DNA from 3 places in the Cupriavidus sp. 96C5-1 genome. Region 1 is predicted to be linked to each of the others. Evidence: predicted binding sites of a transcription regulator. Region 1 holds the regulator's gene; each other region holds the start of a gene.
The links. The regulator FliA, encoded in region 1, starts transcription of late flagellar genes. The targets are predictions, from matches to a motif close to CTAAAGTTTNNNNNNNNNNNGCCGNTA.
Positions count from the first base shown of each region.

Region 2: the regulator FliA is predicted to act here: its motif matches at 1,084-1,110, upstream of flgM (flagellar biosynthesis anti-sigma factor FlgM).
Region 3: the regulator FliA is predicted to act here: its motif matches at 1,153-1,179, upstream of flgK (flagellar hook-associated protein FlgK).

Region 1 covers NZ_JBYOJU010000082.1:17,759-20,021, reverse strand. The annotation lists gene AC3FOF_RS43360 (flagellar protein FlhE) at 332-763, opposite strand; gene AC3FOF_RS43355 (RNA polymerase sigma factor FliA) at 760-1,476, opposite strand; gene AC3FOF_RS43350 (MinD/ParA family ATP-binding protein) at 1,521-2,263, opposite strand, start outside.
Region 2 covers NZ_JBYOJU010000002.1:94,015-96,277, reverse strand. The annotation lists gene flgB (flagellar basal body rod protein FlgB) at 1-6, opposite strand, end outside; gene flgA (flagellar basal body P-ring formation chaperone FlgA) at 228-947, shown strand; gene flgM (flagellar biosynthesis anti-sigma factor FlgM) at 1,139-1,447, shown strand; gene AC3FOF_RS03000 (flagella synthesis protein FlgN) at 1,491-1,949, shown strand; gene AC3FOF_RS02995 (hypothetical protein) at 2,095-2,263, opposite strand, start outside.
Region 3 covers NZ_JBYOJU010000002.1:102,693-104,955, reverse strand. The annotation lists gene flgK (flagellar hook-associated protein FlgK) at 1-1,030, opposite strand, end outside; gene flgJ (flagellar assembly peptidoglycan hydrolase FlgJ) at 1,399-2,263, opposite strand, start outside.

The sequences.
Region 1 (2,263 bases):
CACGGGCCATTGCCATCAGGGGCGCTATACTGAAACCAGTGCCATCCGCATTGGCAATGCCGTTCGCGCCGGTAGCGTCAGCAGTTCATTAGAACTGACGCGCCCACCACGAATCCGCAACGTCCCCAAGCCCGACACGCCAGCCCCCCTGCAAGGGGTCGCTTTCTTTTGGTTACTTTTCTTTACGAGTAAAGAAAAGTGACACCTCCATGTGCCCATGAGCCCGACACCACTCCGCCTTTAGGCCCTGCAGACCTGAATCAGGTCCCTACAAACGCAAAAGGACCCTCCAGGCGCCAAGAAAGCATCCATCAGCCCCCCCCAAAAACCACTATCGAAAATTCACCGTCACCTGATTCGCCTGCCCCAGCAACACCGGCGTCAACGCCCCCCGCCCCGGCACCTGAAAAGCAAAAACAAACCCCTTCGTAGCATCGTCGCCGCGAAAGGCCTCGGTAAGCCCCTCCGCCCCTGCCAGCAGCACGCAGCGCTGCGCATTGCAGAGATAGGCCTGCAGTTCCCGCGGCGGCGACGGATTGAAGCTGTAGCGCCACCGCACCGTCGTGATCTCGCCTTGCGACTGTGGCAGGTAGCCAGTCGGCGCGATCGGCGTGGATACCGCACGCGCCCCTTTGCCATACAGCGCGGGGCCGCCCACGGAGGCGGTCCAGGAATGGAGCGCGGACACATCCGGCGCCGCCCACGCCTGGCAGCAGGCATAGGCCAGGACCGCTGCGGCGGCGCAATGGCGGCGCAAAGTCATAGCAGGCCGCGCAGCTGCGAGCGCAGGCGCGTGATGGCCTGGCTGCGGATCTGGCAGACCCGCGATTCCGTCACCTCCAGCACGGCGCCGATTTCACGCAGGTTGAGTTCCTGGTCATAGCACAGCGACAGCACCAGTTTCTCGCGCTCGGGCAGGCGTTCGATGGCGCGGATGAGTGCTTCGCGCATGCCGCTTTCCATCAGCACGGTGAGCGGATTGCCATCGTCGCTGACGCTCAGGTGCCGGTCGAGGAAATCCTCCTCGCCGGAGCGTTCGAAGTCCTCGTAGTGCAACAACTGGCAACCGTAGACCTCGTTGAGCAGTGTCTGGTACTCGTCGAGCGGCAGGTCCAGCTCCTGTGCCACCTCGGAGTCCAGTGGCGCGCGGCCCAGCGTCTGCTCCAGGCCGCGTATGGTGCGCTCGATGCGCCGCGTGAACTGCCGCAGGCTGCGCGATTGCCAGTCGTTGGCGCGTACCTCGTCGAGCATGGCGCCGCGGATGCGCTGGCTGGCGTAGGTCTCGAAGCGTGCACCATGGGTGTCTTCGTAGCGCTTGGCGGCGTCGAGCAGGCCGATCATGCCGGCCTGGATCAGGTCGTCGAGCTGGACGCTGGCGGGCAGCTTGGCCGCCAGTTGCAGAGCGATGCGACGCACCAGGGATGCATGCGCGGTCACGGTATCGGTCTGTTCGAGCTTTCCCTGAATCGTGTACATAATGGAATTCTCGTGAGTCCTGGCTTGGCTTGCCGGCCCCGGCGCTAGGCCAGGGCCGTGGCTGACGGCGCCGTCGGCGCCGTCAGGGTTGAACGGGAACCGGTGGCCAATGGCCAGGCCGCAATGCTCAATGCAATGCGGCGCAGCGCGGCGGTGGCGGGTGCGGCGGGAAAGGCCTCGACCACGCAGCGGCCCAGCGCGGCGCTGCGCCCGACCAGCGGGTCGGACGGCAGGCTGCCGGCGGGGCTCGCGTCGACGCCGAGATACTGGCTGGCGGTGCGCGCCAGGTTACCCAGCACGGCGCCGGCGGCGGACTCGCTGGCGGCGGCGTTGATCACCAGGTGGAAGCGGCGGCAGGCATACAGGTGGTTCATCCGCTTGATCGCGGCGTAAGCGGCCTTGATCGAGTCCGGCTCCGCGCGCAGCACCACGACAAGGTTGTGCGCCGTGCCGGCAAACTGCGACAGGCCACCGTCCGCCTCACTGCGGGCATCGCTCACCACGGTGCGAAAGGCGCTCAGCGCCTGCGGGTCGCCGCTGGCTTGCGGGCTGCCGGGCAGTACCGCGATAGCCCCGGCAGGGCGCTTGCCCAGCGCCGCTTCCAGCGTCAGCGCGCCACCCAGCACGGCGGCCAGGGTGCCCTCCGGGCTCGCGCCGGCCAGCCGGGTGGCGCGCGCGCCGAAGCGATCCTCATCGATGAGCAGCACGCGCTCGCCTTGCAAGGCAAGCGCGTTGGCCAGGCCCAGCGCTACCGTGGTGGCGCCGGCGCCGGCATCGCTCGCGACCA
Region 2 (2,263 bases), on a different contig from region 1:
AATCATGTCTGTGTCTCGCTTGAAGGGGAGAGCAACGAAGGTCGACCTTCTTCAGGTGTGCCATCTTAGGGGTAGCCCTGTCATGCCAATCGCATGAATAGGACGAAAAAACCTGCGTATTTCGGCCCGAGCAAGACAGCGGGGCTGCCTACAATGGGACCCGTTCCTACGCACCTGGAGCGTGCCCTCACGACGCGCGCCAGGACGTCTCCTTGCTGGATGCCCACATGAATCCTCGTTTCCGCGCCGCCGCGACGCGCGCCCTGCTTTGCGCGCTGGCCGCCGGCGGCACGCTCGCCGGCAGCGCCGGGGCGGCACCGCCCTCGCCCTTCCCCGAAGACCCGGTGCGTACCGCGGTCGAGCAGTTTCTCGAGCGCCAGACCGCCGGCCTTCCCGGCAAGGCCAGCATCCAGGTGGTGCCGCCGTCTGGCGGCCGGGCTCCGGATTGCCCCTTGCCCGAGCCCTTCCTGCCTCCGGGCGCATCGCCCTGGGGCCGCGTTTCCGTTGGCGTGCGCTGCGCTGGCGAGCGTCCCTGGACGCGCTATGTCCAGGCGCGCGTCTCGGTGGTGGCCGACTACTATGTGGCGGGCCGCAACCTCATGCCCGGCGAGCCCATCGAAGCGGCCGACATGGAAGTACGCCAGGGCGACCTGGCCATGCTGCCCCGTGCCGTGGTGACGGACCCGGCGCAGATCAGCGGCGCGGTGGCGTCCAACCGCATCTCCGCCGGCTCGCCGATACGGATGGATCTGCTGAAGAAGGCCATTGCCGTTCGGCAAGGGCAAAACGTGACCGTGATGGTGGAAGGCGACTCGTTCCAGATCAGCAGCGAAGGCAAGGTCATGGCCGAGGCCGCGGTGGGCAACAACGTGCAGGTACGCCTCAAGAGCGGTCAGGTGGTCAATGCGCTGGTGCGCAGCGGCGACACGGTGGTGCTGCAGCAATAAGCGGGGAGGATGGCGCGCGGGCGCGCCCTCGCCCTCGGGTTGCGTGGCGGTCTCATGAGACAATGCCGCATCCTGGGCGAATGGGCAGCCCCCCTCGGAGGACGCCCCAAACAGCGTCCCGGCGGCATAATTCGCCCTAAAGTTTTGCCTGAACCATCCGATAAGCCTGAGGAACCCAGCAAGGAATCATCGTGAAGATCAATCAGACCACCTCGTCGAGGCCGGGCGACGCCAGCGACGGCGCCGTGCGCAGCGTGGCCAGCGCCCCCGCACAGACCCCGGCCCCGACGCCGGATACGACCGGCGTGCGAGTAAGCCCCCTGGCAGCCCAGGTGCGCGAGATCGGCTCGCGCCTGGTTGAAGACAGCGACGACGACATCGATACCGCCAAGGTCGATGAAATCCGCCAGGCCATTTCCGAAGGCCGCATCAAGATCGACCCGAGCAAGATCGCCGACGGGCTGCTCGCCTCGCTGCGCGAGCTCAACGGCAGCGCCTGAGAACGCCAGCGCATAGCCAACCTCCACCCACGATAGGCACGCCATGAGCCAGCCCCTGATCCAGAACCTGAACCGCGAAACCGAACTGGCGAAAGAATTCGCCGCAGTACTCGGCGAGGAAAGAGCCATGATCAAGGCGGGCAACTACGAGGCCCTGGCCAGCCTGCTCGAACGCAAGGTTGAACTGGCCGGCTTGCTGGGCGCCCTGACCCGCACGCGCGAGGCGCAGATGGGCGCGCTGGGCATTCGCCTGGGTGCCGGCGGGCAACTCTTCGGCCGCGAGATCGATCCCGTGCTCGAGTCGGCCTGGCGCAAGCTGCTATCCGCGGTGCGCTTGGCCAGCGACGCCAATGCCGTCAATACGGCGGTGGTGGACGCGCATCTCGAATTCACCAAGGAAGCGATTCAGGTGCTGCGCCAGCGCGGTGACAGCGGGCCGTTGTATGGGCGGGATGGGCTGACCAGGACGGGGCCGCAGGGTGTTAGTCTGGCTAGCGGTTGAGTATTTGGTGGATGTGGTTTTTTTTGGGGGACCTGATGGATGCTTTCTTGGCGCCTGGAGGGTCCTTTTGCGTTTGTAGGGACCTGATTCAGGTCTGCAGGGCCTAAAGGCGGAGTGGTGTCAGGCTCTTGGGCACATGGAGGTGTCACTTTTCTTTACTCGTAAAGAAAAGTAACCAAAAGAAAGCGACCCCTTGCAGGGGGGCTGGCTTATCAGGATCGGGGACGTTGCGGATTCGTGGTGGGCGCGGCGGTTCTAATGAACTGCTGGCGCTACCCGCACGAACGGCATTGCCGCTGCGAATGACGGTGGTT
Region 3 (2,263 bases), on a different contig from region 1:
CAGAGCCGGTGTTATTGGTGTTGCCGATCGCGACGGGAGAGCCGATCTTGAAGAGGTTCCCGCCGGTCTGCCCCGTCAGGTCCACCCCAAGGGCCTGCTGGGCATTGTATGCCTGCCCCAGCGTCACCGACAGGCGCCCGATCGCGTTCTGGGCGCTGTTGAGGGTCTGCGAGCGGTACTGCAGCATGCCGCCGATGGAGCCACCGGTGATCGTGCTGGTGTCCATCTCGACCGAGTTGCCGTTGGGCAAGGTGTAGGCGATCGTCGTGCTGGACGGGTCCGCCGCCGATGCCACCGCCTTCAGGCTGAACGCGTTGCTGCCCATCACCAGTGCCTGCCCGCTGCCGAAGGTCATGTTGTACACGCCACCGTCCTGCACCACCACCTTGGCGCCGATCAGTTGGGTCAGCTGGGACGCCACCTGGTCGCGCTGGTCGAGCAGGTCATTGGGGGGCTGCCCGCCCGCTGCGGCGGTTGCCTGGGTGATCTGGGTGTTGAGCTGCGCGAGCTGCTGGGCGTAGGCGTTGACCTGGGTCACCGAGCTTTGCAGCTGGCTGTTGACGCCTTGCTGCAGTTGCTGGAAGTAGTTGTTGACCGAGCGCATCTGGCCGGCCAGGGACTGCCCGGCATTGAGGAGGGCCTGACGCGCGGACGGGTCTGCCGGGGTGTTCGATACGCCCTGGACCGCGGAGAAGAAGCTCTGCATCACCGGGGCCAGGCCGCCGCTCTGGTCGCCCAGCAGATTATCGATCTGACTGATCTGGTTGGAGTACGTCGACAGCTGGGCGCTGGCGCCCTGCGCATTGCGCAACTGGCTATTCAGGAAATCGCTATAGACGCGGACTACGGAAGTGGTGTTCGAGCCCTGGCCGTAGTAGCCGCCAGCGCCGGGCTGGGCGCCCGCCGAGGCGATCAGGGTGTTCTGCCGGGAATAGCCTGTGGTGGCAGCGTTGCTGATATTGTGGCCAACCGTCGTCAGCGCGTTCTGCGCCGTGTTCAGACCGGAAAGACCGATAGAGAAGAGAGACATGCTCGAACCCCGCAACTGTTAGCTGCCGCAGGCCAGGCCTGGCGATCCGGACATCCGGCAAGCCGCGGGGCCGCCGATACCGGGTCGCCGCGGCCGGGCTCGACGGCGGTGAATGAGGTAGGTAACGGCAGATTCGCCAAGAGACTTTAGTGCGCTGCCGACAATTTTCGTACTGGCCGACGTCTTCCCGGCTGGCCGTGCCGGTATTGCCACGGCGCTGCGCGCATGCCGCGCCGCGCCCGCTTACTGTTTGCCTGCCCACGCCGTCTGTTGTGCGACCGCGTCGCGCGCCGCCGTGGCCATGCGACCCGGGCATGCGAGTGCCATGCTCCCGCGCTCTCGCCCGCGGGCGCGCTACGGCAATCCGCTCAGACCGGCACTTTCCGCATGATGCGCACCAGCTTCTCGCCGTAGGCAGGATCGGTGGCATAGCCCGCGCGCTGCAAGCCACGCGCGGCCTCGTCGGGCGTGGCCGCCGCAAGGACCTGCGCATAACGCGGATTGTTGCTCAGCAGCTTGCCGTAGTCGGCGAAGGCTTCCTCGTACGAGCCGTAGGCACGGAAGCGCGCACGCACCTTCTGCGGCTGTCCGTCGACGTATTCGGTGGTGGTGATCTCGGCGACCGGGCCCTTCCAGCCGGAACCGGCCTTGATGCCGAAGACATTGAACGTGGTGCTGCCGTCCGGGTTGGCGATCTCGCGCCGGCCCCAGCCGCTTTCCAGCGCCGCCTGCCCCAGGATCAGTCTCGCCGGCACGCCGGTGGCGCGCGCCGCATACTGCGCCGGGCCCGCCATGCGGGAGACGAAGGCGCTGATATGAGCGGGCGTATCTTCCGGCAAGACGCCGCTGCCGCCCTGCCACGCGTCCGCATCCTGCGCCTGGTACTGGCGCAGTCCGGCGGTGGGATTCCAGCTGGGGCCGGCAACCACGCTGCCCACCCGCGGCGTATCCGCATCGCCGTTGCGCATATCGAGCACGCGCGCCAGACCCGGAGCAGCCTCGTCCATGCCCGCCTGCAGGCCGGAAGCGGCCTTGGCCGCGGCCGAACCTGCGCCCGCGGCCAGCTCGGGCGGAAGCCCGCTGCCGTTGGCGCGTGCAAGCTGGCGCATCATCACATCGGCCAGGCCGATCCCGCGCGTGGACATCTGCTGTGCCAGCTGCTGGTCCATCATCGACATATACAGCTTGGTCTGCTCGTTGTCGAACATGCCGTCCTGCGGCGTCGCGTCGCGC